Regions from separate parts of the Mesorhizobium sp. M0019 genome, predicted to be linked through region 1. Evidence: predicted binding sites of a transcription regulator. Region 1 holds the regulator's gene; each other region holds the start of a gene.
The links. The regulator PhoB, encoded in region 1, activates phosphate uptake and scavenging genes when phosphate is short. The targets are predictions, from matches to a motif close to TGTCATNNANCTGTCAT.
Positions count from the first base shown of each region.

Region 2: a site for PhoB is predicted at 4,123-4,139, ahead of NKK47_RS00350 (alkaline phosphatase D family protein). Genes of this name have one in related genera too.
Region 3: a site for PhoB is predicted at 3,791-3,807, ahead of olsB (l-ornithine N(alpha)-acyltransferase). Genes of this name have one in related genera too.
Region 4: a site for PhoB is predicted at 6,172-6,188, ahead of NKK47_RS28755 (inorganic diphosphatase). Genes of this name have one in related genera too.

Region 1 covers NZ_JAMYVK010000001.1:328,220-335,842, forward strand. The annotation lists gene pstS (phosphate ABC transporter substrate-binding protein PstS) at 133-1,194, shown strand; gene pstC (phosphate ABC transporter permease subunit PstC) at 1,254-2,243, shown strand; gene pstA (phosphate ABC transporter permease PstA) at 2,247-3,098, shown strand; gene pstB (phosphate ABC transporter ATP-binding protein PstB) at 3,095-3,898, shown strand; gene phoU (phosphate signaling complex protein PhoU) at 3,931-4,638, shown strand; gene phoB (phosphate regulon transcriptional regulator PhoB) at 4,655-5,344, shown strand; gene NKK47_RS01665 (ROK family protein) at 5,354-6,598, opposite strand; gene xylF (D-xylose ABC transporter substrate-binding protein) at 6,885-7,623, shown strand, end outside.
Region 2 covers NZ_JAMYVK010000001.1:70,843-78,465, reverse strand. The annotation lists gene typA (translational GTPase TypA) at 120-1,949, opposite strand; gene NKK47_RS00355 (hypothetical protein) at 2,148-2,429, shown strand; gene NKK47_RS00350 (alkaline phosphatase D family protein) at 2,476-4,050, opposite strand; gene NKK47_RS00345 (MFS transporter) at 4,333-5,616, opposite strand; gene NKK47_RS00340 (TetR/AcrR family transcriptional regulator) at 5,699-6,304, shown strand; gene NKK47_RS00335 (hypothetical protein) at 6,403-6,993, shown strand; gene ppa (inorganic diphosphatase) at 7,021-7,551, opposite strand.
Region 3 covers NZ_JAMYVK010000017.1:94,215-101,837, forward strand. The annotation lists gene NKK47_RS14825 (DJ-1/PfpI family protein) at 1-394, shown strand, start outside; gene NKK47_RS14830 (fatty acid desaturase) at 542-1,564, opposite strand; gene NKK47_RS14835 (hypothetical protein) at 1,680-1,883, opposite strand; gene grpE (nucleotide exchange factor GrpE) at 2,120-2,755, shown strand; gene olsB (l-ornithine N(alpha)-acyltransferase) at 2,852-3,727, opposite strand; gene NKK47_RS14850 (PAS domain-containing hybrid sensor histidine kinase/response regulator) at 3,878-6,166, opposite strand; gene acuI (acrylyl-CoA reductase (NADPH)) at 6,255-7,244, opposite strand; gene lspA (signal peptidase II) at 7,296-7,623, opposite strand, start outside.
Region 4 covers NZ_JAMYVK010000054.1:19,491-27,113, reverse strand. The annotation lists gene NKK47_RS28790 (ABC transporter ATP-binding protein) at 1-54, opposite strand, end outside; gene NKK47_RS28785 (hypothetical protein) at 61-525, opposite strand; gene NKK47_RS28780 (alkaline phosphatase) at 869-2,413, opposite strand; gene NKK47_RS28775 (CDP-diacylglycerol diphosphatase) at 2,720-3,652, opposite strand; gene tatB (Sec-independent protein translocase protein TatB) at 3,627-3,995, opposite strand; gene NKK47_RS28765 (hypothetical protein) at 4,222-4,788, shown strand; gene NKK47_RS28760 (hypothetical protein) at 5,072-5,446, shown strand; gene NKK47_RS28755 (inorganic diphosphatase) at 5,513-6,115, opposite strand; gene NKK47_RS28750 (multicopper oxidase family protein) at 6,654-7,412, shown strand; gene NKK47_RS35265 (multicopper oxidase domain-containing protein) at 7,434-7,623, shown strand, end outside.

The sequences.
Region 1 (7,623 bases):
CTTACCCGGCTGGACGACGTTACCGGAGCGACATGAAACTGTCATGCGACTGTAATAATCGGGGGCTATTGGCCTCAGCGGGCGCCGGAGGAATGGCGCCGAGAGACCATATTCCGAACAGGAGCAGGCCACATGAGACATTTCATCCGCTCGGCGGCCGTTGCGATTGCAATGGCTGCGGCGACGACCACCCTCACCCTGTCCGCCGCGCTCGCCGCGGACATCTCCGGCGCCGGCGCCACCTTCCCCTACCCGATCTATGCGAAGTGGGCCGACACCTACAAGAAAGACACCGGCATTGGCCTTAACTACCAGTCGATCGGTTCCGGCGGCGGCATCAAGCAGATCAAAGCCAAGACCGTTACCTTCGGCGCTTCGGATGCGCCGCTCAAGGGCGACGAGCTTGAAGCGTCCGGACTGGCTCAATTCCCGATGGTGATGGGCGGCATCGTTCCCGTCGTCAATCTCGAAGGCATCAAGCCGGGCGAGTTGGTTCTCGACGGCCCGACGCTGGCCGACATCTTCCTCGGCAAGATCACGAGCTGGGATGACGAAGCGATCAAGAAGCTTAATCCCGACGTCAAGCTGCCTTCGCAGGCGATCGCGGTCGTTCACCGTTCCGATGGTTCGGGCACGACGTTCAACTTCACCTATTACCTCGGCGACGTCAGCGCGGACTGGAAAGAAAAGGTCGGCGTCGACAAGGCCGTGGAATGGCCGGTCGGCATCGGCGCCAAGGGCAATGAGGGCGTTGCCAACAACGTCTCCCAGACCGGCGGCGCGATCGGTTATGTCGAATATGCCTACGCCAAGCAGAACAAGCTCACCCACACCGATATGATCAACAAGGACGGCAAGAAGGTCGAGCCCGCCGCGGCGGCGTTCTCGGCGGCAGCGGCCAATGCCGACTGGAGCTCGCAGCCGGGCTATGGCGTCATCCTCGCCAACGAGCCGGGCGCCGAGTCCTGGCCGATGACGGCGGCAACGTGGATCCTGCTCTACAAGAAGCCGGATGATGCCGCGACCACCGGCGAAGCGCTCAAATTCTTCGCCTGGGCATACGACAAGGGCGACGAGATGGCCGGCGAGCTGGACTACGTTCCGATGCCCGACAAGGTGGTCGAGAGCGTCAAGGCCATGTGGGCCAAGGAAGTTGTCGGCGACGACGGCAAGCCGCTCTACTCGGCTATGTAATCTCCTCCAGGGAGGGCGTCGACGGCGCCCTCCCTGTTGCCTTTAATCGCGAGGACCCAATGACCATCGCTTCCGATGCCATGCCATCATCTGCAGCAGCCCGGGCCAGGGAAGCTACGGTGCGGCGCTTCGCGCTCACCGATGCCATATTCCGCGGACTCACCCGCGCTTCCGCAATTCTTGTGCTGGTCATCCTCGGCGGTGTCGCGATCTCGCTGTTTGCCGGCTCGTGGCAGGCGCTGTCGTCCTTCGGTTTCTCCTTCCTGACGACTGAAAGCTGGAATCCGGTCACGGAAAAATTTGGCGCACTGGCGCCGATCTACGGCACCCTGGTCACGGCGGCCATCGCCATCCTGATCGCGGTTCCGATCGGCATCGGCATTGCAGTCTTTCTCACCGAGCTCTGCCCGCGCCCGCTCAGGCGCCCGATCGGCATAGCGGTCGAGCTGTTGGCCGGCATTCCTTCGATCATCTACGGCATCTGGGGCCTGTTCGTGTTCGCGCCGTTCCTGCAGACGGCGATACAGCCCTTCATCATCAACGTCTTCCACGGCGTGCCGGGACTATCCAGCCTTTTCGCCGGCCCTCCTTACGGCATCGGCCTTCTGACCTCGGCGCTGATCCTTGCCATCATGGTGCTGCCCTTCATCACCTCGATCACCAAAGACGTCTTCGATACGGTGCCGGCGGTGCTGAAGGAATCGGCCTATGGCATCGGTTGCACGACCTGGGAAGTGACCCGGCGCGTGGTCATTCCCTATACCCGCATCGGCATCATGGGCGGCGTCATGCTTGGCCTGGGCCGGGCGCTCGGCGAGACCATGGCGGTGACCTTCGTCATCGGCAACGCCCACCGCATCAGTGCCTCCCTGTTCGCGCCGGGCACGACGATCTCGGCGACCATCGCCAATGAATTCACCGAGGCCGACGGCGACCTCTACACCTCCTCGCTGGTTTCGCTCGGCCTGATCCTCTTCGTTATCACCTTCCTGATCCTTGCCGCCGCCCGCTATATGTTGATGCGGATCGACGCCCGTACGGGAGCCTGACCGATGTCGACATCCTCATCGCTCCACAGCCGCCGCAAAGCCAGGAATTCGGTGATGATGGCGCTTTGCGTCGTCGCCGCCGGCATCGGGCTTGCCTGGCTGGCGCTCATTCTCGGCGCACTGGTCTATAAGGGCACAGCCGGGCTTTCGCTCGCGGTCTTCACCGAGATGACGCCACCACCGGGCGAGGCCGGCGGCCTGCTCAATGCCATCGCGGGCAGCCTGCTGATGACGATCATCGCCGTTGTCGTCGGCACGCCGATCGGCGTGCTGGCGGGAACCTACATGGCCGAGTATGGACGCTTTTCGCGCATCACCACCGTCGTCCGCTTCATCAACGACATCCTGTTGTCGGCGCCGTCGATCATCATCGGCTTGTTTGTCTATGAGCTGATGGTGCGGCCAATGGGACATTTCTCGGCCATTGCCGGCGCCGTTGCGCTTGCCATCCTGGTCATTCCGGTGGTCGTGCGCACCACTGAAGACATGCTCAACCTGGTGCCGAACGCGTTGCGTGAAGCCGGTGCCGCGATCGGCGCGCCACGCTGGGTGGTGATCCGTTCGGTCGCCTACCGCGCCGCATTGTCCGGCATCGTCACCGGCATATTGCTGGCGATAGCACGCATTTCCGGCGAGACGGCGCCGCTGCTCTTCACCGCGCTCAACAACCAGTTCTGGAGCAGCAATATCAACGCGCCGATGGCCAGCCTGCCGGTGACCATCTTCCAGTTCGCTCTCAGCCCTTACGAGGAATGGCAGCAACTGGCGTGGACCGGCGCACTCATAATCACCCTGACGGTTCTGGGCTTGAGCATCCTCGCCCGCAGCCTTACCGGACGCAGAGAGGACAGATGACACAGATGTTGTCCCCAGACATGACGATGGCCGAAACGGTCGTCGAGAAGACGAAGATCGAGGTCAAGAATCTCAACTTCTACTACGGCCAGAGCAAGGCGCTGAAGGACATCAGCCTGTCACTGCCTGAGCGCAGTGTCACGGCCTTCATCGGCCCTTCGGGGTGCGGGAAATCGACGCTGCTGCGTGTGTTCAACCGCATCTATGAGCTCTACCCAAAACAGACGGCCGAGGGCCAGGTGCTGCTCGACGGCAAGAACATTCTCGACCGGTCGCAGGATCTCAACCTCCTCAGGACCAAGATCGGCATGGTGTTCCAGAAGCCGACGCCGTTCCCGATGTCGATCTACGAGAACATCGCCTTCGGCGTCAGGCTCTACGAGAACCTCGGCAAGTCCGAGATGGACGGCCGCGTCGAACAGGCGTTGAAGCGCGCCGCGCTGTGGAGCGAGGTCAAGGACAAGCTCAACGCCAGCGGCTTGAGCCTGTCCGGCGGCCAGCAGCAGCGGCTCTGTATCGCCCGCACCGTGGCCGTGAAGCCGGAAGTCATTCTGCTCGACGAACCGGCTTCGGCCCTCGACCCGCTGTCGACTGCCAAGATCGAGGAACTGATCGACGAATTGCAAGCCGACTATACGATCGTCATCGTCACCCACAACATGCAGCAGGCGGCGCGCGTGTCGCGCCAGACCGCCTTCATGTATCTGGGTGAACTGGTCGAGTTCGACCGGACCGAGAAGATCTTCACGTCGCCCCGCGAGAAGCGCACGCAGGACTACATCACTGGCCGCTTCGGCTGAGCCGTTCCGATCATGCATATGAGGACAGGACCATGGGCGAACACACAGTCGCTTCTTTCGACGAGGATCTCGAGCAGATCAGCAAGCTGATCCGCGACATGGCCGACCTCGCCGGTTCGATGGTCGGCGGGGCGACCAAGGCCCTGTTGAATTCCGACAACGTGCTGGCGCAACGCGTCGTTTCCGACGACGCCATCATGGATGCGCGTCAACGCGAACTGGACGACCGCGCCATCACCCTGATCGCCAAACGCCAGCCGATGGCCCACGATCTTCGCCATGTGGTCGGAGCGATCCGCATGGCGGGCGACCTCGAACGCATCGGCGACCTTGCCAAGAATATCGCCAAGCGCGTGAGTGCGGTCGGCCTCAGCGCTACGCCGCGGGACCTGTCGCATTCCATCGACGCGATGGCGCAGCTGGTTCTCATCCAGGTGCAGGGTGTCATCGAGGAATATGCTGCAGGCGATGCGGCCGCGTTGGCCAAGCTGCGTGCCGCCGACGAGCGCATCGACGTCAAATACACGTCCGTGTTCCGCGAGCTGTTGACCTACATGATGGAAGATCCGCGCAACATCACCGCTTGCACGCACCTGCTGTTCTGCGCCAAGAATCTGGAGCGGATCGGCGACCATGTCACCAACATCGCCGAAAATGCGTATTATGTGCTGACCGGCGAGCAATTGCCGGTCAATCGTCCGAAGCAGGACGAAACGACAATGTCCGCACCGGTGACATGATGGGGGTGCCCAGCCGATGATCGCACCACGCATAATGGTGGTGGAGGACGAGGAGCCATTGGGTGTGCTGCTCCGCTACAATCTCGAATCCGAAGGCTACCAGGTCGAGGTGGTGACACGCGGCGACGAAGCCGAGATCCGTTTGCAGGAGAATGTGCCCGACCTTTTGGTGCTCGACTGGATGATACCAGCGGTTTCCGGCATCGAGCTCTGTCGTCGGTTGCGGGTGCGCCCCGAAACCGAGCGGCTGCCGATCATCATGCTGACCGCGCGCGGCGAGGAGAGCGACCGGGTGCGCGGGCTTTCGACCGGCGCCGACGACTATCTGGTCAAACCGTTTTCGACACCGGAATTCATGGCCAGGGTCAAGGCGCTGCTGCGGCGCGCCAAGCCGGAAGTGCTGTCCAGCGTGCTGAAGGTCGGCGACATCGTGCTCGATCGCGAATCGCACAGGGTCTATCGCAAGAAGAGCGAAATCAGGCTCGGGCCGACCGAATTCCGGCTGCTCGAGTTCATGATGCGGCATCCGGGCCGTGTCTTCTCGCGCAGCCAGTTACTCGATAATGTCTGGGGCGAGACAATCTACATCGACGAACGCACCGTCGACGTGCATGTCGGGCGGCTGCGCAAAGCCGTCAACAACGGCCGGATGCCGGATGTCATCCGCACCATCCGCGGTGCCGGCTATGCGATCAGGGAAGATTGACCCGCCTGGTCAGGCTACGTTCTTTCTGACGCTGGGCCTCATTTGCGCGCCCGGCGCGAAAATCTCCTGGTCGACGAAGCTTAGCGCCCGCATCGCGCAGCCTTCGCGGATCAGCGGCAATTCGTTCGGCTCTGTATCGAAGGAGATCGAGCCCGAATGCTGGCCGCCGGCGGTCTGGGCGATTGCCTTCCGCAAGGCCGGCTCGATCAGATCGAAGGCGGCGGCACTGGCGCCGACCATCGCGACCGGTGCCGGATCGATCAGCGCGAACAGCGAGCCGAGACCGAAACCCAGCGCTTCGCCGGCCTTGCGGTAGGCCTCGCGTTCCGGCCCATCTTTCTCGCGCGCCCGGGCCGCCAGTGCTCGCATGTCGGCGTCGCTGACGTCGGCGATCGGTTCGCTTTCTTCGCTCATCTGCCTGGCGTTGCGCCAGATGGCGTAGTTGCCGGCATAGGCCTCGATGCAGCCGCGCCGCCCGCAACGGCAGAGCGCGCCGCCCGGACGATGGATCATGTGGCCAAATTCGCCACCCGAGGAATGCGTCCCGGTGAACAGTTCGCCCTTCAGCACCAGCCCCATGCCGATGCCATGCGAAAGCAGGATGGCGATGAAGTCGTCGCGATAGCGATCCGGATTGCGCCAGCGCAAAGCCACCGCCATCATGTTGCAGTCGTTCTCCACCGTTGCCGGGATGCCGAATTCGTCCTCCAGCATGTCGGCAAAGGCGATGTCGGTCTGCGGCGTGATCGGCGACCACAGCATGGCGCGTGCAGGGGAGTCGGTAATGCCCTGAATCGCCAGGGCGATGCGGGCGACACTGCGGACGTCAAGGTCTGGATCCTGCAGCCGGCGCCGGACGATGGCCATGCATTCACGGATCAGCTCGTCGCGCGGCATGGTCAGCGTGTCCAGTCGGCGCTGTTCCTCGGCGACCACCTGTCCCGTATAGTCGATAATGGCGGCCGACAGGAAATTCAGCGACAACACCACGGTCAGCACCGCCGCCGCTTCCGGGTTGAGGGCGAGGCCGACCTGCGGACGACCGCGTTTCAACGAAACGGGCTCACTTGCCTTGCTCTCGGCGAGGATGCCTTCCCGTATCAGGTCGGAAGAGATCGCCGATATGGTCGAATGACTGAGGCCGGTAGTAGCTGCGATCTCAGTACGCGATGGCTGGCCGGCCCGGCGCACCGCCGAGATCACCATCGCCCGGTTGCGCCGGCGCAAATCGTCATGGCGGATTCCGACCGACATTGTTTTGCTTTCCTCCCGGTTGCCGCGGCCGCTCATGAACCGGAAGCCGTCGGTAATGTCCGACAAATAGTGTCGGACGCAGGCAAATAGTGTCAGATGCAGGTGGCGCTGTCATCGTTTATTCCGACGCTCGAAAAAACCCGCAGAGTCATCAAAATCCATCAGAATCGATGTTGACAGCAGCCGGAGATCGGGCCAGTATTTTTTCGAGGCTCGAAAAAATTAGAGCTTCTAAGCTGGTCTTTGAGCCAATTGGTCACGCCGTACGCGGCGCAGGGAGGATATGATGAAGAAATTCACGACCGCCATTCTGGCGGGTGTCGCCATGACGCTGGCGCTGGCGTCGGTGGCGCAGGCTAAAGACAAGGTCATCGGCGTTTCGTGGTCGAACTTCCAGGAAGAGCGCTGGAAGACCGACGAGGCCGCAATGAAGGCGGCCATTGAGGCCGCAGGCGACAAGTATATTTCCGCCGACGCACAGTCCAACCCCGGCAAGCAGCTCACCGACGTCGAGAGCCTGATCTCGCAGGGCGCCAGCGCACTGATCATCCTGGCGCAGGACGCCTCGGCCATCGGGCCGGCCGTGCAGAAGGCACTGGACGAAGGCATCCCGGTCGTCGGCTATGACCGGCTGATCGAGAACAAGGACGTGTTCTATCTGACCTTCGACAACAAGGAAGTCGGCCGCATGCAGGCCCGCGAAGTCTTCAAGGTGAAGCCGGAAGGCAACTACGTCTTCATCAAGGGTTCGGGTTCCGATCCGAATGCCGATTTCCTGTTTGCCGGTTCGATGGAGGTGCTGAAGGAGGCCATTGACGGCGGCAAGATCAAGAATGTCGGCGAGGCCTATACGGACGGCTGGCTGCCGGCCAACGCTCAGAAGAACATGGAACAGTTCCTGACCGCCAACGACAACAAGGTCGATGCCGTGGTCGCCGCTAATGACGGCACTGCCGGCGGCGTCGTCGCCGCGCTGACGGCGCAAGGGCTGGCCGGATCGGTTCCGGTTTCGGGCCAGGACGGCG
Region 2 (7,623 bases), 260 kb from region 1:
TGTAGCCTCTGAAGAGACACTGAGCGGCCGGCGCCACATTCCTTCTGGCGACAAGCCGTGTCCGCTCAGCGGGAAGGAACGCGTGTTTCGCCCCTCCATTCCGCCCAGAATAAAAGCTCTTACGCCGCGCCGACCACTTTCGCCGACTTCTCAAAACGCTTGCGCTCGTTCGGATCGAGATAGAGCTTGCGCAGGCGGATGGTCTTCGGCGTCACTTCGACCAGCTCGTCGTCCTGGATCCAGGCCAGCGCGCGTTCCAGCGTCATGCGGATCGGCGGTGTCAGCTTAACCGCCTCGTCCTTGCCGGCGGCGCGGATGTTGGTCAGCTTCTTGCCCTTGAGCACGTTGACTTCGAGGTCGTTGTCCCTGGAATGGATGCCGATGATCATGCCCTGATAGACCTTGACGCCGGGGTCGATGACCATCGGGCCGCGGTCTTCCAGGTTCCACATGGCGTACGCCACCGATTCACCCTGTTCGTTGGAGATCAGCACGCCGTTGGTACGGCCCGGCAGCTCACCCTTGTAAGGTTCATAGGCATGGAACAGCCGGTTCATCACAGCGGTGCCGCGCGTGTCGGTCAACAGTTCCGACTGGTAGCCGATCAATCCGCGCGTCGGTGCGTGAAAGACGATGCGCTGGCGATTGCCGCCCGAAGGGCGAAGCTCGACCATCTCGGCCTTGCGCTCCGACATCTTCTGCACGACGACGCCGGCATGCTCCTCGTCGACGTCGATGACGACTTCCTCGACCGGCTCCAGTAATTCGCCGCTGTCGCCCTTCTGCATGACAACGCGCGGCCGCGACACGGCGATCTCAAAACCTTCGCGGCGCATCGTCTCGATCAGCACGGCCAGCTGCAATTCGCCGCGGCCGGAGACGAAGAACGAATCCTTATCCGGCGATTCCTCGATCTTCAGCGCGACATTGCCTTCGGCCTCGCGCAGCAGGCGGTCGCGGATGACGCGGCTGGTCACCTTGTCGCCTTCGGTGCCGGCCAGCGGCGAATCATTGACCAGGAACGACATCGTCACGGTCGGCGGATCGATCGGCTGCGCATGCAGCGGTTCCGTCACCGACGGGTCGCAGAAGGTGTCGGCGACGGTGCCCTTCGACAGGCCGGCAATAGCGACGATGTCGCCCGCCTGCGCCTCGTCGATGGGCTGGCGCTCGAGCCCGCGGAAAGCGAGGATCTTCGAAATGCGGCCGGTTTCGACCTGGGTGCCGTCATGGTGCAGCACCTTGACAGCCTGGTTGGATTTCAGCGTGCCGGATTCGATACGGCCGGTGATGATGCGGCCGAGGAACGGATTGGCTTCCAGGATGGTGCCGATCATGCGGAACGGGCCGGGATGAACGGTCGGCGCCGGCACGTGCTTGATGACGAGGTCGAACAGCGGCGCCAGAGCCTGGTCCTTCGGACCTTCGGGGTTTTCCGAGACCCAGCCGTCGCGGCCTGAACCATAAAGGATAGGGAAGTCGAGCTGCTCGTCGGTGGCGTCAAGTGCTGCAAAAAGATCGAACACCTCGTTGACCACTTCGACGTGACGGGCATCGGGCCGGTCGATCTTGTTGATGACGACGATCGGCTTCAGTCCAACCTTGAGCGCCTTGCCGACGACGAATTTGGTCTGCGGCATCGGCCCCTCGGCGGCGTCGACCAGCACGATGGCCGAATCCACCATCGACAGAATGCGCTCGACCTCGCCGCCGAAGTCGGCGTGGCCGGGCGTGTCGACGATGTTGATGCGGGTGTCCTTCCAGTCGACCGAGGTCGCCTTGGCCAGGATGGTGATGCCGCGTTCCTTTTCGAGGTCGTTCGAATCCATGGCGCGCTCGGCGACGCGCTGGTTGTCGCGGAACGAGCCGGACTGTTTCAGAAGCTGGTCGACAAGGGTGGTTTTTCCATGGTCGACGTGCGCGATGATCGCGATATTGCGGATTTTCATGTTTCGGTCTCGGGAGCGTTGCAGGCAGCAGGCCAAAAGGCGCTGCCTCTTTCGGTTGGGCGGCTCATACAGGGTTTTTCGCAATTGCGAAAGAGGAGGCGAGCCACCAAATAAAGTCACCAAATCTTAAATGTCTTGGTGTGAAGTGGAATTATTAACCAAGGCGGAACCTTTCATGGTCCGGACAGTTCGAATTTCATGATCGAGATAGGCATCAAACTCCGGCCGATTTTGGCATGTACCGCGCTCGCCGTCCTCCTCGCGGCCGGCGCGGCGCAGTCGGCGGCGTCGTTCAAGGAGACGCGGTCTGCTTTGCCGTCCGACAAGCCGTCGGCGGAGCAGCTTTTTGCCGATGCTCCCGATGGCGTCGATCCGGTGGTGACCGGGCCGGTCAGCGCCGCCTTCAAGCAGCGGCAGCAAAATGCCGGATGCGACAGCGCCGTCTGGCCCAACATTCCCGTCGTCTGCTATCCCGATTGATATACGCCCTACCCTCGGGCTGGCCCGAGGGTAGTGGCGCCGTCGCTCACGCCGACCGCACCGGATCGAGCGTGACCTTGTAGAGTTCGCTGTCGTCGCGATCCATCAGCCGCACCGTCAACTGCTCGGTGGCGCCATCGATTTCGACGAGCCCGAAGAACTGCAGGCCGGCCGAAGGCGCCAGGTTTTGACCCTGTTCGGCAGTTGGTGCCTTTATGAACTTCAGCTCCGGGCCGAATGTCATATCGAAACCATTAGGCCCGAACGTGCCGGAATGGATCGGACCCGAAACGAATTCCCAAAACGGATTGAAGTCCTGGAACTGCGCCTTGTCCGGATTGTAGTAATGCGCGGCTGTGTAATGCACGTCTGCGGTGAGCCAGACAGTGTTGCTGATACCCGCATTCTTTATATAGCGAAGAAGGTCGGCAATTTCCAGCTCACGCCCTTTGGCCGGGCCATTGTCGCCATTGCTGACCGCCTCGGCCCCTACCTTCTTGGTGCCGTCGTTCCAGACGACGAGGCCGAGCGGCATGTCGGCGGCGATGATTTTCCAGGTTGCGTTGGAATTCGCCAGTTCACGCTTCAGCCATTTGATCTGCTGTTCACCGAGGATGCGCGATTGCGGCGTCATCGTCTCCTGCATATCCGGACCGTTGGGGCCGCGGTAGGAACGCATGTCGAGGAAGAACACGTCGAGCAGCGGACCATAGGCGATCTTGCGGTAGACGCGGCCGGGCTCCGACGGCTCGTAACGGATCGTCGTCATTTCGTGGAAGGCGCGCGCCGCACGTGCCGTCAGCACATGGATGGATTTTTCAGTGTAGCGATCGTCGGCGCTCAGGTCCTTCGAGTCCGACCAGTTGTTCAGCACCTCGTGGTCATCCCACTGATAGAAGGTCGGACAGATGGCGCTGAGCGCCAGCACATGCCTGTCCATCATGTTGTATTTCCACTGCGCCCGGTATTCGTCCAGCGTCTCGGCAACCTTGCGCTTCTCGTCGATCAGCACTTTGTTTTTCCACTTGCCGCCGTTGGGCAGGTCGACCTCGTCCTTCATCGCACCATCGGCATAGATCGTATCGCCCGAATGCAGGAAGAAGTCGGGCGTGTGCTTGGCAATGGTGGCGTAGGTCTTCATGCCGGTCTCGTCGATGCCCCAGCCTTGGCCGGCGGTGTCGCCCGACCAAGCAAAGCGAATGTCGCGCTTCGAGGCAGGTGCCGTGCGGAAGCGGCCGACGACCGGCTCGGAAACGGCGTTGATGTCGGCAAGATCGGCCGCGACCATGCGGTAGAAGATGTCCTGGTCGGAGGCGAGATCGGTAAGCAGCCGCTTCACCGTATAATCGCTGGCCGGCGAGGTATCGAGCGGCGCCAGGCGGACGGCATTGGTGAAGCTTTCGGTCGGCGACACCTCGAACATGACGCGCGACGGCCGGTCGGTGCGTGTCCAGACCATGCCGCTGGTGGCGTCGACGTCGCCGGACTGGATGCCATGGGTGAAAGCCGGGCGCTGATTGGCGCGCGAGTAATAGGGAAGCGCCAGGCCCGAGGCGCCGACCAGGCCAACGGCGCTGGCCGACGTGACGAAAGCGCGCCGCGTCATCGAAATCTTGTTCATGGCTGTCTCCTGGATGGCATTGAACGTCGCCGCCAAGCTCCAGCTTCAATGTTTCAGGCACATTTCGAAACGATGAAGGTTTCGTAACAACCAACAGGAGCGCTAGCTCTTTCCTTCTCCCCTTGTGGGAGAAGGTGGATTGGCGCGCAGCGCCAAGACGGTTGAGGGGTGCTGGACGGAGTGCCGGCGGTTCCAAGCTGGAACACCCCTCATCCGGCCGAGCTTCGCTCGGCCACCTTCTCCCACAAGGGGAGAAGGGAAAGCCGCACCGTTGGCGCACCCCTAAGCCGCTTGCGGTTCCGGGTCGAACGCCTGGCGGCTGGTGTTGATCAGCAGCGAAATGCAGGCGGCGGCAATCGCGGTCATGCCTGCTATCATGAAGGCAAGCTCGTAATTGCCTTGCAGCTCGCGCATGGTGCCGCCGAAGAAGGCCGCTGTCGCGGCGCCAACCTGATGGCCTGCGACGATCCAGCCGAAGACGATCGGCCCGCTGCGGTCGCCGAACGCCTCGTTGGAAAGCCTGAGCGTCGGCGGCACCGTGGCGATCCAGTCCAGTCCGTAAAACACGGCGAAGATGATCAGGCTGGTCGCCGAGAAGCCGGAATAGGGCAAATAGATCAGCGACAGGCCGCGAATACCGTAATAGACGCCGAGCAGCTTGCGCGGGTCGAAACGGTCGGTGAGCCAGCCCGACAGCGTCGTGCCGATAAGATCGAAGATGCCCATCATCGAGAGCAGGCCTGCAGCCTGCACTTCGCCAATGCCCATATCGCCGCAAAAGGCGATCAGGTGAGTGCCGACCAACCCGTTGGTGGTGAAGCCGCAGACGAAGAAAGTGGCGAACAGATACCAGAACACGCGCGTGCCGGCGGCGCGGCGCAGCGTGCTCAGCGTGTGCGAAAGGAAATTGCCTTGCGAGGCTGGCGGCACCGGCGGCACGTCGTCGGCATCGGCGCCATAGCGGACCATGCCGATCGACGCCGGGCGCTCCGGCACCAGCATATAGACCAGCGGCACCAGGCAGGCGGTGGCCACGGCAATGGCGATGGCGACCGGCTTCCAGCCGCCCGACTGGGCGAGCGAGGCGAGCAGCGGCAGGAAGACCAGCAGCCCGGTGGCACTGGACGCCGACATCAGTCCCATCACCAAGCCGCGATTGGTCTTGAACCAGCGGTTGACGATGGTCGCGCCGAGCACGGTGGCGACGGCGCCCGAGCTGACGCCGGAAAACACGCCCCAGGTGAGGAGCAGATGCCACGGTTTGGTCATCAACAGGCTGAGCGCGGTCGATCCCGACATCAACAGCAGCGCGGCAAGCAAGGTGCGGCGCAGCCCGATCCGCTCCATCAGCGCCGCGGCAAACGGCCCGGTCAGGCCATAGAGGAAGATGCCGGTGGCCGCCGCCAGCGACACCACGTCGCGCCGCCAGCCGAAACTGTTCTCCAGCGGCAGCATCATGACTGCCGGCGCCGAACGCAGGCCCGCTGCGATCAGCAGGCAAAGGAAGATGACGGCGACCACTACGAAAGCGTAGCGCTGGCCAAACGGGCGGGATTGAGCTATCATGTTACTGACCGGTACGTTGCGGGAGCGCGAAACATACGTACCGACCGGTAACATTGTCAACCAGCTAACCGGCAGACCAGGCATGAAAAGCATTGAACCAACGATCAAGGCGAATGACGCACCCCCGCCTCGCGCCGCCGAACGGATTCTCCAGGTGGCGCGAGACCTGTTCTACCGGCAAGGCATCAGGGCGATCGGCGTCGACGAGATCGTGCGGCGTGCCGGCGTCACCAAGCCCAGCCTCTACCGCAGCTTTCCGTCCAAGGATGAGCTGGCCGCATCCTATCTTCGGCACTATGACCTCGAATTCTGGGAGCGCTTCGACGAGGCGGTGAATGCCCATCCCGGCGATCCGCGCGCGCAGATCGTCGCCTTCCTGACGCGTGTCGGCAAGCGTACGCAAAAGCCCGACTATCGCGGCTGCGGCATGACCAATGCCGCGGTCGAATATCCCGAACATGGCCATCCGGCCCGTGTGGTGAGCGAGGCCAACAAGCAGGAATTGCGCCGGCGCTTGCGTGCCATGGCGGCAGAGATGGGCGCCGGCGACGCCGACACGCTGGGCGACGGGCTGCTGCTCCTGATCGAGGGCGCCTATATCAGCGGCCAGCTGTTCGGTGTCGGCGGGCCGGCGCAGTCGGTGGCCCGCAACGCCGATCTTCTGATAGAGGCAAGTTTGAAGAAATAGTGTTCCGTTTTACCAGACCACTGTGCGCAGCCTGACTTCCTCTAGGCTGCTGCTAAATTTGACGGTACGCTGCGCCCCCCGAACTGAGTTGTTCCGCCATGCGCGCTCTCTTGATCCCGCTTGCCCTCGCCGGTTTCTGCCAGGCGGCCCGGGCCGGCGACATATCCAGCGTCTATACCGATCTCGATTGGGAGAAGGACTGCGTCACCTATGCCCAAGCGGAAGAAGGCGACGGGGACTGGGCCGATCTCGCCTGTTCGGGCTACCGCGGTTACCCGGTGCTGGTTTCCTACGACGATGCGCGGGAATCGCTGTTCTACGGCTTTCCACCTGGCGATATGACCACGGTCTGGGAAAGCTTTTCCGGCCTCAATTCGGCTGGACCCAAAGTCGAGTGGCGGATCGAAACCAACGGCAAAACTGCCATTCCCTTCGCCGTCATTCATCGTCGCTCGATCAGCGATACCGAGGGCGAGAACAAGTCGACGGAAGTGCTGATCGTCGCCAAGGTTGCCCAGCCTGACGCCCACGAAGGCTGCACGATCGGCCTTGTGCTCGCCACCGGCAATCCCGCCGCCAACGATCAGGCGCGCAAGCTTGCCGACGAGAAGGCACGCACCTTCGCCTGCGGCAAGGACAAGCGTGAGGTGCTTGGCGACGCGCCCGCTTTCGGCCGCGTCGACAACTGATTATTTGTGATTATTTGCGCCCGACAATTACTTGCGCCTGGCCCGCTCGATTGCCTCGACGATCATCTTCTTGGCATAGGCCGCATCGTACCAGCCTTCGATCTTGACCCATTTGCCGGGTTCGAGATCCTTGTAGTGCTCGAAAAAGTGCTGCACTTGCTGACGGGTGATGTCGGGCAATTGCGTGTATTCGTGGACGTCCTCGTAACGCAAGGTCAGCTTGGGTGAAGGCACCGCGATCACCTTCTCGTCCTGGCCGGCATTGTCCTCCATCACCAGCACGCCGATCGGCCGCACATTGATGACGCAGCCTGGCACCAGCGCGCGCGTGTTGCAGACTAGCACGTCGATCGGGTCGCCGTCGCCCGACAGCGTATGCGGTACGAAACCGTAATTGCCGGGATAACGCATCGACGTGTGCAGAAAGCGGTCGACGAACAGGGTGCCGGCTTCCTTGTCCATCTCGTACTTGATCGGCTCGCCGCCGATCGGCACCTCGATTATGACGTTGACGTCCTCGGGCGGGTTCTTTCCGCTGGCAATCGCTTCGATACGCATCGCTTTATCCCTCTCTCGATTGGAGATCGATAGCGGGCGACGGCGAATGGTGCAATGCGGCGAATGGTACGG
Region 3 (7,623 bases), on a different contig from region 1:
CAATCCGGCCGACTACGATGCCGTCTACGCGGCGGGCGGGCGCGGGCCGGAATATATCCGCATCGACAAGCGCGTGCAGGCGCTGGTGCGGCATTTCCATGAGACGGGAAAACCGATCTTCACCATCTGCCACGGCGTGCAGATCCTGATCGCGGTCGACGGCGTGGTGCGCGGCCGCGAAGTCGCGGCGCTGCAATATTGCGAGCCGGAAGTCACGCTGGCCGGCGGCATCTATATCGATGTTGCGCCGACCGGCGCCCATGTCGACGGCAATCTGGTGTCGGCCAAGGGCTGGCCGGGCCTTGCCGCGTTCATGCGCGAATGCCTGACAGTGCTGGGCACCGAGATCCGCCAGGGCGAGATCCTGATGCGCGACCAGCGCCAGGCGGCTTAAGCTCGGAATGTGGAGCCCGCCGCACCCCTAACGCATGTCGCGCAAAAGTGTTCAGCGGTTTTGCGATAACGGCATGCGTAAACAACAACCTAAAGCGCGTCGCATGAGGCCGGTCGAGCGCGACGCGCTTTAGATGCGGCGGTGCGTCTACACGGCCATCCGCGCTTCGCGGAACGATACCAGCTTGCTGCGGCTCTCGTCCCACAGCGCCAGCTTGACGCAGCGCAGGCTGTCGAGGAGTGTGACGCGGCCGATCTCACGCAGCTCCGGATAGTCCCTCAGCACTTCCGGAAGCCGGTAGCATGGCACCTTGGCCGAGAGGTGGTGCACGTGGTGGACGCCGATATTGCCGGTGATCCAGTTCAGCACCGGCGGCAGGTCGTAATAGGACGAACCGTGCAGGGCAGCGTGCTGGAATTCCCACTCGGAGTCCTTTGTCCACTCCGTCTCTTCGAACTGATGCTGGACATAGAACAGCCAGATGCCGGCCGATCCGGCGAGGAAGACGATCGGCAAATGCACGACCAGAAACGCGCCGGGGCCAACGAACCAGATGAGCAGAGCGGCTATGACCGTGATGGCTAGGTTGGTGGACATCGACGACACCCAGGGGGTGAGGCCGCCCCGCATCATGCCCAAGGGCAGTCTCTGCTCGAAAATGAAGATCCATATCGGGCCAAGGCCAAACATCACCAGCGGATGGCGATAGAGGCGATAGGCGAGCCGGCCCCGCCATGACAGTTGCCGGTATTCGGCGACGGTCAGTGTCTTGATGTCGCCAGTGCCGCGCTCGTCGAGGTTGCCGGCGCTGGCGTGATGGGTTGCGTGGGCGCGGCGCCAGCAATCGTAGGGCGTCAGCGTCAGCACGCCAAGCACGCGGCCGATCCAGTCGTCGGCATAGCGATTGGCAAAGAAGGAGCCGTGGCCGCAATCGTGCTGGATCATGAAGATCCGCACCAGAAAGCCGGCGGCCGGAAGGATGAGGACCAGACCCCACCAATGGCCATAGGCATAAGCGGCCGAGGACAATCCCCACAGCGTGGCGAAAGGAATGAGGGTGATGGCGAGTTCGACGGCGCTGCGACGCCTGTCGGGCTTTTTATAGCGCGACAGGATTTTCAACCAGGCGCGCTTGCTGTTTGCCACAGCTTCGGGGGAAATCATGTTCATCATGAAACATAGGCGGAGCAGGGCGCTGCCGCAAGGCGGCGATCACGCAAAGTTACTGCGGGTAAATGTCGCGCGATGGCGAGGAATTGGTGGCCGCAGTCGCCGGCAACGGCGCCTACCGACGGCGCCCGCCTGCGACCACCTTGGCTTCTACGCCGTCCAGGCGGTCGAGCAATTCCTTCAGACGGTCGGGAATATCGGACTCCGTGCGGAAGGCCGGCAAGGTGCGCAGAAAGCGCTTGGTCGCCTCGGTGCCGAGCTGGCGCCGGATATCGGCGGCGAGCCCGTCGCGTTTTTCGCCATTCCTGCGGGGCATCATCCAAAATCCTGTGTCGGCTTCGAAACTCTTCCAAGGGAGGAATGGTTCCCGCATTGTAGTATGCTGGCAAGCAAAGCCGTCGGGTACGGTAAAGTTTGAATTAAAATCGAAAGGTCTGCGCCGTCCGCCATCAAGCCGCGGCAGCGGCTGCAGTAGCGCTTGCCCCTTGATTTTTGGCCGCTAAACCTCGATATCGGGCGCAAATCCACACCATTCGAAAATGACGGGAAACGGCGATGAGCGACCAGGCAAAAGACGAACGCGCGCCCGATGAAGCCGAGAAGACCGAGGCTGCCGCGGAGCCAAGGGAAGGCGGCGTCGACGGCGACTATGAAGCGCTTGTGCGGCTTCTGAAGGAAAACGAAGAGCTGAAGGATCGCGCGCTGCGCGTCGCGGCCGACATGGAGAACTTGCGTCGCCGCACCGCCCGCGACGTCCACGATGCGCGCGCCTATGCGGTTGCCAATTTTGCCCGCGACATGCTTTCGGTGTCAGACAATCTGCGCCGTGCGCTGGATGCCATCCCGGAGGAGGCCAAGGCTTCGGGCGATGCCGGCTTCAAGGCGCTGATCGACGGCGTCGAGATCACCGAGCGCGCCATGCTGTCGGCGCTGGAACGCCACGGCGTGAAGAAGCTCGAGCCCGAGGGCGAGAAATTCGATCCGAATTTTCACCAGGCGATGTTCGAGGTGCCCAATCCCGACGTACCGGCCAACACGGTCGTGCAGGTCGTGCAGCCCGGCTATTCGATCGGCGAGCGTGTTCTGCGGCCGGCCATGGTCGGCGTCGCCAAGGGCGGCCCCAAGCATGTCGCAAGCGAAGCGCCGGTGGAGCCGGGGCCGGTCAACGAGCAGGCTGAGAAAGATGCGTGAATGGTGAATGGTGAATAGTGAATGGTTAGTAGTGAATGGTGAGTAGTGAGTAGCCAATTGCTGCTCCAGCAGTCAGTGCTATTCACTATTCACTACTCAGGCCGCAAACCGCTGCGCTTCTCCGCCATAATAATTGACGTAGCGGGCGCCGATCTCCTTGACCGGCATCACCACGAACACGTCGACCGTCGAGAATTCACGGTCGATGACGCAACCGTCGCCAATGCGCGCGCCGACGCGCAGATAGCCCTTGACCAGTGGCGGCATCGCGGCGATCGCCGCCTTGGTATTGACCGCCTCGATCGGCATCAGATCCATGGAACAATAGCGCCCGGCGACGGCACGCACGTCCCAGGATGAATTCGTCCGGCAGTGGTGGGCAAGATAGGTCAGCGCCTCTGCATGTGCCGCCGGCACGGTGCCGTGGAACGACGCGCAGCCGGTCATCACGCCGATGCCGTAATGATTGATATAGGCCCAGATGCCTTGCCACAGCGCCTCGATGGTGCGCTTCGAGCGGTATTCCGGCAGAACGCAGGAGCGGCCGAGCTCGAGGAAGCGCTGGCCGGGATGCCGCGCGATCAGCTTGGTCAGTTCGAATTCACCTTCGGAATAGAAGCCTCCGGCGGCCGCGGCAATCTCCTGCCGCAGCAGGCGGTAGGTGCCGACGATGCGGCGATGCTCGGGGCCGGAAAGCGAAGTATCGAAGACCAGCAGATGGTCGCAGAGGGGATCGAAGCGGTCGGCATCGCGGCGGTCCTGCATCTGGAACAGGTCCTTCCTGGCACCAAGCTCGTCGTAGAACACCCGGTAGCGCACTTCCTGCGCGGCAGCGATCTCGGGCTCGTTGCGGGCGAGCCGCACTTCGAGATTGCCGATGCGGCCGAGCGATGCGCCTTTTATGACGGCATCGGCGTTCCGGCCGACGAGCAAAGGCCCGCTGGCGTTCGGCCGAGCATCACATTCCGGCATGACTGTATGCACGAGTGATTCTCCTTCGAGCCATCCCTCTTGGCACGGGGATACGGTGTAGGTGCAACAGGATTGTGACAGTACCGTGATACGGCTCTGCGGGCAATACTTTCGTCGGCTGGGTAATCTATCAACCGTCTATGTTGTGCCTCAGGCGGCCGCTTGCCCTTCGACCGCATGAACCAGGGCATCGGGGTCGAGCGGCTTGGTGACGAAGCCGCTGGCACCGTGAGCGAGCACGGCGTGGCGGGTCTTTTCCTGGCTGTCGGCCGACAGCACCATGATCGGCACCGGCGGCACCGCGGTCTCCTCCTCATGGCGGCGGATGGCGGCGATGGCGTCCAGACCGTCCATGACAGGCATGTGCAAGTCCATCAGCACCACGTCGTAGCGGTGCTTGTGGCCGGTGCTGATGACCGCCTCGACCGCGGCCTTGCCGTTGCCGACCACTTTCACGCGATGCCCGGCCTTCAGCAGCGTGGCGCGGGCCAGCATGGCGTTGATGTCGTTGTCCTCGGCGATCAGCACCGACAGGCCCTGCTGGCGGGCGCCAATGGCGTGCCCCGCCTGCGCGCCGCGCCTTTGCAGTTGCGGCTCGGCGATGACCGGTGCATGGCTGGTCAAAAGCACGCGCAGCAGTGTCTCGCCGCGCACCGGCCTCGCCAGGAAGGTGGCGTAACCGTTGGCACGGAACTCGCCAAGCATGCCGCGGTCGGTCGGCGCGATCAGCGTCACTGCCTCGCAATCGGCAAATCCGCTCTGGCGCAGGCGCCTGAGCAGCCTGCCGTCGCTTTGCTCCATGGCAGCATCGATCAGAAGCACGTCACAGCCCTCGGCGAAAGCGGTGGCCTGGGCGGCGGCGGTGGCCAGATCGACCGTGCCGCCATTGGCGCGAATGGTGCGGGCGAGGGCTTCGGCCTCGACCAGGTTCTTCGATACGATCACCGCATGCCGGCCCGACAGCGCGTCCTGGCGGATCTGCGGCGCCTCGACGGCGGAAATAGCGGGAATCTCGAAGACGAATTCGGACCCCTGGCCAAGCCGGCTCGACACAGAGATAGTGCCGCCCATGGCGATCACCAGGCGTTTGGAAATGGCGAGACCGAGGCCGGCACCGCTATGCGCACGGGTCGAGGTGCCGTCAGCCTGTTCGAAGTCCTCGAATATGCGCTCCATGTCCTCCTCGCGCAGACCGGGGCCGGTGTCGGTGATGGTGAAGCAGATGCGGTCGGTGGTTTCGGTGCGGACGCGGGCGATGCTTGCCAGGACGCCGCCGCTGTCGGTGAACTTGACGGCGTTGCCGATGAGATTGAGCAGCACCTGCCTGACCCTGCCGGGGTCGGCGGTGATCAGCTGCGGCACGTCGGGTTCGACATGGCAGCCGAGGCCGATATCCTTGGCAAAAGCCCGCGCCGCCAAAAGCTCGATGACATTGTCGGCGATCTCGCGCACCGACATCGGCTGCGGTTCGGGATCGAAGCGGCCGGCCTCGATCTTGGAGTAGTCGAGCAGGTCCTCGATCAGCGCCAGCAGCGCGCTGGCCGAGGTCGAGATGGCGCCGACATAGGTCCGCTGCTCGGGCGAAAGGCTGGTGTCGGCGAGAAGCCGGGCCATGCCCATGATGCCGTTCATCGGCGTGCGGATCTCGTGGCTGACGGTGGCGAGGAAGCGCGATTTGGCCTGGCTCGCATATTCGGCCCGCTCGCGGGCGGTGATCAGCGAGGATTCGGCGCGCTTGCGAGCGGTGATGTCGCGGGCGATGGCGCGATGCGAAACGGCGCCGCTGTCCTTGTCGCGCACCGACAGCTCGATCCAAGAGAACCAGCGTGGGCCGTCCGGCGTGCGAATGGCGACGTCGGTGGAACTCAGGCATTCATGGTCGGAAAACGCGGCGTCGGGGACGATGCCGACATCGATGCCTAGTTCGGCCAGGGTCTTGCCGGCAAGCTCGCGCTGGTCGGTTTCGACAAGGTCGGCGAAAACCTTGTTGGCGTAGACAATGTGGCCGTCGCGGTCACGATGGACGACGAGATCGCCGAGTGCATCGATCAGCCCGCGAAAGCGCTCCTCGCTCTCCTGCATCTCCCACATGCGGTCGGCCAGCGTCTCGATTTCGGCGCGGCTGCGGGCGGTCGTGGCATCGAGCAGGGCCACCGCGCGGCGCTCGGTGCGCCTGTTGCGCAGATGCATGGCGAGCCCGGCGATGGCTGTCGCCAAAAGGCCGATGGTGATGAAGATCGGCGCCCCGGTCAGATGCGAAAAGCCTGCCAGCACGACGATGGCGACGAGCGTCAGGAAGGGCAGGCCTTCGCGGTTGGAGGCCGGCAGTTCCGGCGCCAGCGGTGGCGCGGCGACAAGCTGCCGTCCTGGCGCCGCGGGGGCCGTCCCGTCGGCCCGTTCGGCTGGTTCCGCCTCTCTGATGCCGGGTTCCGCAATCATACGGAAATCCTGCCAGACAGAGCTTATCGAAGGTTGTGGTTGATCGCTCGAATTTTAGCGGTCGCGCTCTTTTTTATCCCTTGGGGGCTCACATATCCACCACCACGCGGCCGCGGATCTTACCCTCGACGATGTCATGCGCGGCGCCGATGATGCCGTCGAAGCCGATGCTCGTCGACAGGCTGGCAAGCTTTGCGTGGTCAAGATCGGCGCCGATGCGGCGCCAGGCCTCGAGGCGGACCGCCTTCGGCGCCATCACCGAATCGATGCCGAGCAGCGAGACGCCGCGCAGGATGAAGGGGGCGACGCTTGCCGGCAGGTCCATGCCGCCGGCGAGGCCGCAAGCGGCGACGGCGCCGCCATAGGAGGTCATCGACAGAACGTTGGCTAGCGTGTGACTGCCGACCGCATCGACGCCGCCGGCCCAGCGTTCCTTGGCGAGCGGTTTTGCCGGCTGGGTGAGCTCGTCGCGTGAAATCACTTCCGCGGCGCCGAGGTCGATCAGATAGGGGCTTTCGGCAGCGCGGCCGGTCGAGGCGATGACGTGATAGCCGAGGCTGGACAGGATCGAGACCGCGACCGAGCCGACGCCACCGGCAGCGCCGGTCACCACCACCGGGCCGCGATCGGGCACGATGCCGTGGCGCTCCAGCGCGATGACGCAAAGCATGGCGGTGTAGCCGGCGGTGCCGACCGCCATCGCATCATGCGGGCTCATGCCGTCCGGCAACGGCACCAGCCAGTCGCCCTTGACGCGGGCGCGCCCTGCAAAGGCGCCGAAATGCGTCTCACCGACGCCCCAGCCGTTCAATATGACCTTGTCACCTTCGCGCCAGTCGGGATTGGAAGACGAGATGACGGTGCCGGCGAAATCGATGCCCGGCACCAGCGGCCAGCGGCGGATTATCGGCGCCTTGCCGGTAATTGCAAGACCGTCCTTGTAGTTCACCGTCGTCGCCTCGACCGCGACGGTGACGTCGCCCTCCATCAGGTCTGCCTCGGTAAGCTCGGTCACCGCGACTGACTGGTTTTTCTCGGCGTCACGCGAAACGAGGATGGCTTTGAAGGTTTCGGGCATTTTTTCTCCTCGGGCTTGCAGATCAGAATGTGCGGCGCCAGGCGAGTGAGGTCAATCGCTCGACGCTCCGCGCCGCCAGCCAATGAGTTCGTCGAAGACGACCAGCACCGCACCAACCGAAATGAAGGCGTCGGCGAGGTTGAAGACGGCGAAGGACCAGACCGGCGTATGGAACAGGACATAGTCGATGACATGACCGTAGATTGCGCGATCGATCAGGTTGCCGAGCGCGCCGCCGACGATCAGTGCGAAGCCGATGCGGGCAAGCAGGTGGCCGGGCGGCGTGCGGGCCGCAAGATAGAGCACGAAAGCGACCACCAGAACCGCGACGACCACCAGGCCGGTGTCGCCGAAGGACGAAAACAGCGAGAACGCGATG
Region 4 (7,623 bases), on a different contig from region 1:
CCTGCCAAGACCCTGAAACGACATCTCAAGGTCACGGATCGTCAAACGGAGCATCTGCGGTCAGGCCGTGCGGAAATGCGCATCGACGATGCGAAGCAGGCTGACGAAGCCGGTTTCCGGGTCGGTCCATGAACCGACCTCCAGCCGCCCGCTCACCTCGATCGGGGCATTGGCCTGCTCGAACGTCTGCGCCTCGTCGAGGTAGATTACCACGATGTTGTCCGGCCAGTCGGCGTCGGAGGAACAGAACGGGCAAAGCGCCATTGGGATTTCCGTGAGCACGAAGAAATTTGCCTCGGCCTTGAGCGGCGGCGCCATGAAGCCTTGCATGGAGACTTCCGCTTCCGCGAGCCCTTTCACCTTGTCCGAAAAGCTGAGCCCGAGAACGCTGATCTTTCCATAGAGCTCATCGAAGCCAAGGGTTGCCGTTGCCGTGGAAGCGGAACTCGCGCCAGTCATCTTGACCAGTGCGACGGCCGAGCCAAGCAGCACCAATTTGCGGCGGGTGATCGGGCGCTGTTTCATGAGCGAAACTTGCTTCCGGCGTTCTGCTCCAGGCGCCGGAGCGTCAGGAGCCATGTCGCGACTGACCGCGCTCAGACAGATATGAGATTCTTGCAGTTGAGGAGGGGTTCTCCGTAACTCGGGTTGCGAAGCTCGAATCATAGGAGAACCCCATGCAGGTTTTTGGCCTGCCCGGTCATATTATACGCAACGCCGGCCGGGCGTCGCGGCTTCTCGGCGCGAAGACCCCAACTATCGAAGCAGAGAGAAGACGCGACGCGGTGGCGCGATGGCGGCGCGCGATGCGGGACGGACTGGATGCCGGGCAGGCAGCGCGGGCCGTCGGAGTGCCGCGTTCGACCCTCTATCGCTGGGAAAGCGCACCCGAGCCGAAGAGCCGGCGTCCGCACCGGGTTCGCGCCAACGGCTGGAGCCCGACCCTTCGCCCCGAGGTCGAGCGGCTCAGGCTGGACTTTCCTTTCTGGGGCAAGGACAAGCTCGGTCCTGTGTTGCGTAAGGCCGGCTTTGCCGTCTCCAACGCCACTGTCGGCCGCATCCTGAAGAAGCTGGTCGAGCGTGGCCGGGTGACGCCGGTGCCCGAACTCATCCGCAAGGCCGGCCGCAAATCGCCCCCAAAGACCAGGCCACACGCCATCCGCAAGCCGAAGGACGTTTGCTTCGAGAAGCCCGGCGATGTCATCCAGATCGACACGCCGTGCGTGTGATCGCCCGTGGCGACGATCAGCGTGTCCGGATGCGTCTTGGCGAACTCCATCCCGATGCCGACGGCTTTGTCGAACTCGATGGTCTCGAACAGCGACCGCTCCCAGTCCATCGGATGCGACATCTTGTCGACGGACGCCGCTTCGACCATGAGGAAGAAGCCGTCCTCGTCCTTGGAAAGCTGATCGAGTGCGGTCTGCGTCATCTCGACAAGGCCGGGCTGGTTCGGGAACTTCTCGACGCTGCCCTTCTTGAGGAATTCACGGTCGAGTGTCGTGTCCATGTTGCCGGTGTGGAAAAGGCCGAGGATCTTGCCGGTGTTGGTTCCCTTGGCGGCCACGAGTTCGGTCTTGTCGGTCGCCAATGTGTAACCGGCATCCCTGAACATCGCGATGTAGTCCTTGTCGTCCTTGCGCTTTGAGCCCGGCGTGCTCTGCGGCAGGAAGTAGGCGGAGCCGCCGCCAAGGACGATTTCGGGCTTGACGTCGAAGAACATGCCGACAATGTCAGCCTTGTCGGCGCGCAGGCGGGTATGGGCGAGGACCGCTGCAGGGGTGGCGTCTTCCACCTCGGCGGTCGAGACAACGCCGATCGACTTGTTGCCGGTGCGCCGCAGCGCCTCTGCGATCGTCTCGACCCTGGGGTCGTCAAGGCTAGCCTTGGTGCGATCCGCATAGACGCCGAGCGCGTTGACAGCCGTCTTGTGGCCCGTCATGTAAGCCGACATCGTGTTGGCGCTATCGGTTGAGATCGCATTGGTCGCGGACGTGCCGATGAAGGCCATGTGATCGAGGTCGTCAATGTTGAGGCGCCCGTTGGCTTTGCCTTCCGTCATGCCCTTCGACATGATGCGGGCGCCGGTGCGATGCGCGACCGAAAGCCCGTCGCCGAGGAAGAAGATGACGTTCTTGGCCTTGGGCGTTGCCGGGGTGCCGAAAACCTGCCAGCTCACCGACTTCATTTCGTCGCCGGCCTTCGCCTCCAGCTTGTAGGTACCAGGCTGCGAAATGCTGGCTGCGCGGATCAACACCGCCGAAGCGTCGAAACCTTCTTCCTTCTCGATGAATTCGAATTTCTTGCCCAACACGGTTTCCGCCGGCTGGCCGTTGATCGTCACCGTGACTTGGTCGGCGCTAACGACCTTGTCGAACTCGACCTTCACGTCGAAAGGCGACTGCGCCAGGATCGTGGCCCGATCAAGCGGGTAGACCGTCGCTGCCCCCGCAACGGCATCTCGCTCGTTTCGAGGCGCATGGTGCGCAGCTCGTCTCGGGCTGTCGCTTCATCGGATCGTCGAAGAGCCGACGTTAGCCGGTGCGGGCCTGCAGATAGGAGAGCATGAGGAACTGTGGGGCGGTCACGCAGCTTTGCTGCGCTGATCGGGTCTTGGATTGTCGTTTGCCATGCCCGGATACCATTCCGCGAAGACTGCTTTGAGACTTCCGTCGAGTGTCCGGGTGCGGCCATTGGTCTCGCCAGTTGCCTCCGGTGCTCAACGCGAGGTGCAGTGATGATCCAAAAGGCGCTCGGCCGGCGAGCTTTCCCAGTTGGTCAGGATGTAAAATCCCGGTCTTGCGCCGGCGAGTTCGGCGCCAACGACGACGACATTTACGTGATGCATGGCGCGCCGGGCCTGCGGCAGGCCGGAAGCGATGATGCCGACTACGTTGGTCGTTTCCAAATCCGGCTTATCGACTGCCTTGATCCAATAGCGTTTCCCCATCAGAGCCAAAGGGAGAAGCTGCCACGGACCTTCCACCTTCGGCCCCTTCAGGACAAGTTTCTTTTCCACCGACACCGCAACGCAATCGATATGGATGTGGAACTGATCCTGGGATCGCTCAGTCCTGGAATTCACAGCCATGGCGATGGCCGTTCGTGGAAGGTGACGTCCGAGGCTCGCCGAGACCTTGCTTCGTGCTTTCCATGCCCGATTCCAGAGTTGGGAACTGCCCTGCCAACGGACAGACGGGCTTTCAACGCCGGCAACAGCCGTGAGTGGCGTCAACAGAAACTCGGTCCGGTAGCGGGGTGATTTAATGAGAGCTGATCCAGGCACGCCCTGCCTGGGCAGGATCACTTCCTCGCAGGGGAAAGCGCTGCCAAGATGCGCTGCGGCAAGAGCGCAGGTCTGCACAACCTGCCAGAGCGCGTTGCGATGCGCTGAAGCGGAGCCGACGTCGGTGGCCGCCGCAGTCAGCAACGCGATTGTCAAAAAGACCACGGCTGCAGCACGGCAGTGGGGGAACAACGGTAACCTGTGAAGGGATTTCACAGTGAGGGGATGCCCGTCATGAGGTCTTGAGCCTCGGCCTGTGGTCGGGCGAAACCGAGACGGTGAAGGTGGAACGGCTGGGAGCCTCGCGATGGTTCCGATGGGCGACTGCTCTTCTGCCCGATCACTGGTTTGATGACGTTTCGGCATTAAACCTCGCGTCCTTGGCCGTGACCGACGTCAGTTCAGATTCTGCGCCCCGCTCAGCGGCCGGATTGAGATTGCTGTCCTTCCCTACTATGGCCTTGTCAGCGCTTCGCGGCACGTCCTCCATCGCATTCTGAAGCATCGAGCGGGTTTCCTGCAGGTCGAGTTCCTTCTCGGCTTGATGTATAGCGTCGTCAAACTGTTTTCGAAAATCGCCCGCAATCCGATTGAATGTCTTCATCATTGCCCCCGCCGATCGCATGACTTTTGGAAGCTCCTCGGGGCCGAAAACAACCAGCGCCACCACGAAGATAACCAACAGGTGGGTCATGCCAAGTCCGAACATCGGTACGTCCTCTCGCGCATATCGCCGGCAGCGACAACCTCTCCGCGGTTTGCGGTGGCCGATCCGGTTGAATGCCTCGACCTACGGCGCCAAATCCAACCATCATACCCTCTCGCCTGAGCCATTCCAGTATGCGGCCGCGGGAATGTCGTTCATACTTCGAGCCATGTGGCACCACCCGTCAACCCGAATATCAGGCGCACGTCTGGTAGGGATATTCGCAACCGTGCTCGCAGCAAGCGGACTCCTCGCTGGAGCCGATGGCACAAGGCCCAGAATATTTGAAGCAGGCGCCTACTCCTTTTCCGACGAACTCGGCGGATTCCGGATCATTGCCGCTTCGGGAGCCGGAACAAGGGCCGATCCTGTCGTGATTACCGAGGAACTCGAGTCGGCAAGCCCGGTAACCCTCACCATACGCGCCATCCGGCCGGTTCAGCCATTCGGTGCCTCCGGCAACTATGCCACCGGTTTCATTTCCCTAAGGATCGTTGCCCTCAACAACAGCGGTCACGCCTGGGTCGAATTCGAGTTCGAGTTGCAGGAGATTCTCAACCAGCCAAGCGATTCCAGCGACGGGCTTTCGTTCGACCAGGCGCGCCGCGAAACGGATGCAATTCGGTCCGATAGTTTCGCCGAATTCAGTCGTGAATTCGAACCTTATGACCATCTTCTGTTCCGGAAAGGCGAGGTCGATCCGCTGAGCACGGTTTCGTTCTCATTCCTGGTGACTGATTTCACGCCGACTGCGCGGCTCTATCTCGTTCAGGACCCGCGCATTCCCTCAACCTGAACGTGCCGCGCATCATCGCGGCCGTTGGTTCGAACAACGCTGCTCGTCATGCATGCCGGCAGTTTGGCAGGTGTCGTTGGGCGCGGCATGCCGATGGATTTGCTGGTCATTTTGGTCGCTTGGCCGTGCCTTTGATTCGGGCCACAAAATACGACAATGAGGGCAAAAACCGACGCGAACGACGATTGAGGGATCGCGAGCGCCCGCGGTACGAGTTCTCCGCCGAGTTACTTGTGGAGCGTTCACACTAGCGACAGTTCCGGATCGTGTTATGATCTTGCGCATGAGGACGATCACGGCCTCTTACATTCTGGTTTTCGCGGCGCTCGCTGCAACGCCCGCGCCGGCCGAATGCCAGTGCCTCGCCAACGGCCACATTTTCCATCACGGCGAAATCGCTTGTCTGCAATTGCCGTCAGGTCCTGAACTCGCGCAGTGCGACATGGTTCTCAACATTTCGTCATGGAAAAAATTCAGGATGGATGCCCGGAGGCGACTGCGCCGTTTGGCTTGCCTGTCAACGGGGACGAGCAGAAACCAGGCGAAGGCGGAGATAAAGCCAACGATTTGGCTTTATCAACAGCAAACGCCCGGAGCTAAAGCGAAGCGCAGCTTGCGCGCAGCCAACAGTGCGACGCAAGGCCAATGCATACCCTAGCGGTGTTCCAACACCGCTAGGGACCAGTCCTATGGATGAGCTTCCTGTTAAGATTCTGCTATCCTGTCAGTCCTTCTTGTTCCGGTAGCTCTCAATGGCTTTGCCAACCATGTCGATGGCGACGTTGGCGCCACCAAAGCCGTTCAGCTCAACGACCTTGCGGCCTTCAGGTAGCTGCTTGTAAACTCGAAAGAATGCCTCGATGCGCTGTCGTTCGATGGCCGGAAGATCATCGATGGTCTTGATCCCGTCATATTGCGGATCGATGTCCGTGGCCGGCACAGCGATGATCTTGTCATCCGTTTCGCCGCCGTCGACCATGTTGAGCACGCCGATGGCGCGGACTTTGATCAGAGCACCGGGCACGACGGGTTCCCGGGTGAAGACGAGCGCATCCAACGGGTCGCCGTCGCCGCCCAACGAACTGGTAACGGAACCGTAGTTGGCCGGATAGACGACCGGCATGGACTGGTATCGATCGACGATGATATGGCCAGTTTCTGAGTCAATCTCGTATTTAGTGAAGCTTCCCGCCGGAATCTCGATAACCGTGTAAAACTCGCTGGTGTCTTTCGGCTGCGGAAAATCGAAAGCTGTGACGAATTCGGCGAAAGCGGGCTGCGTGCCCAGCAGGGCCGCAACCGTCATGACAGTCGGCAAAGCGCGCATGGTTGTCTCCAGAGGTTGGACGGGCAGGGCGCCCTGCATCCGCCTAGCCACCGTATGTGACGGCAGCATTACAGGGTTCCGTTATTGAAATTGGATGACCGTATTTGCACCGATCCTGCGGCGAGCAGAAATGGGCCGAAATAGAGCGCTGACGAGTGATGAGCGTCTATGGGCGTTTGCGTTTATGGGGCGTTTAAGAGACCGTGGCCGCTTCAAATGTGCTATTTCAGGCGAGCCCATTTCCGGTAAGGGGATAGCTTGCGTCGTAACTCCTGCCAATCGGGCACGCTACACCCACAACAAGCCGTTCGGCGAGAGCTGCCACGTAGACGCCTCGCGGTTCAGTGCGACGTTGTGTGGCAATCCTCAAAAAGCAAGTGAAACTCCAACTTCAGTTGAAGTCCTTCGGAGACTACGCCACCTTCACCTTGAATCATTGCCAGGGTTCGAAATTCGTGAAGGAAGAGACAACAACACCACGTCCGCTATACTCCACTGAAAGGGCTGCTTCATGTCGGGAATGTCGCGCAGGGGATTCTTGCTGGGCGGCACGGCAGCAGTAGCTGTCGGCGCTGCAGGCGGGCTGATTGCCGGCAGGGCCGTAGCAGCCGATCTGACCTTGCCGGTTTCAGCGATCAGTCGGTCGATTTTGCCCGGCACCGTCACCAAAGGGATGATGAGTTTCGGTGCGGGCGGGCCGCCGCCCACTCTGCGTTTATTGCGAGATAGGCCGTTTTCCATAGACGTGGTCAATGATCTCGATGAAGCGACGAGTGTGCACTGGCATGGATTGCGCATCGCCAATGCCATGGACGGCGTGCCTTATCTCACCCAGCGTCCTATCGCGGCGGGCGAAAGCTTCCGTTACACTCTGACACCGCCGGATGCCGGCACCTATTGGTATCATCCGCATTGCAACACGCTCGATCAGATGGCCCGCGGTCTGACCGGCGTGCTTGTTGTCGAAGATGACGAAGATGCCGGTTTCGACCAGGATTTGCCGCTCAATATCCGCGACTTCCGTCTCGGCGAAGACGGCCAGTTCATCGAATTGTTCAAGGCACGCAACGCTGCGCGCGGCGGCACGCTGGGTACGGTCTCGACGGTAAATTGGGAAGTCACCCCGATTTACGATCTGCCGGCGGGCAGCCTTGTGCGCCTGCGTTTGGCAGTCACCGATGTCACCCGTATCGGCACTTATGACCTCGATGGCGGAACGGCCAAAGTGATCGCTCTTGATGCCAACCCGCTGCGGCAGCCTGTTGCGCCTCGGGGCATTGTCGTCGCGCCCGGCTAGCGCGCCGATATCGCCCTCCGCGTGCCTGATGGCGAAGACGAGATCGTCAGCCTGAAACTCAGAACAGCCAAGGGACCTCGCGTTCTCGTCCGATTCCTGCCTATAGGCGCCAGCGCCGGGCGGGCGCTTGGCGAACTCAAGCCGCTGCGGCCGAATCGCGTACCGGAGCCGGATCTTGCCGATGCCGAGACAATGGACTTCGTCTTTGGCT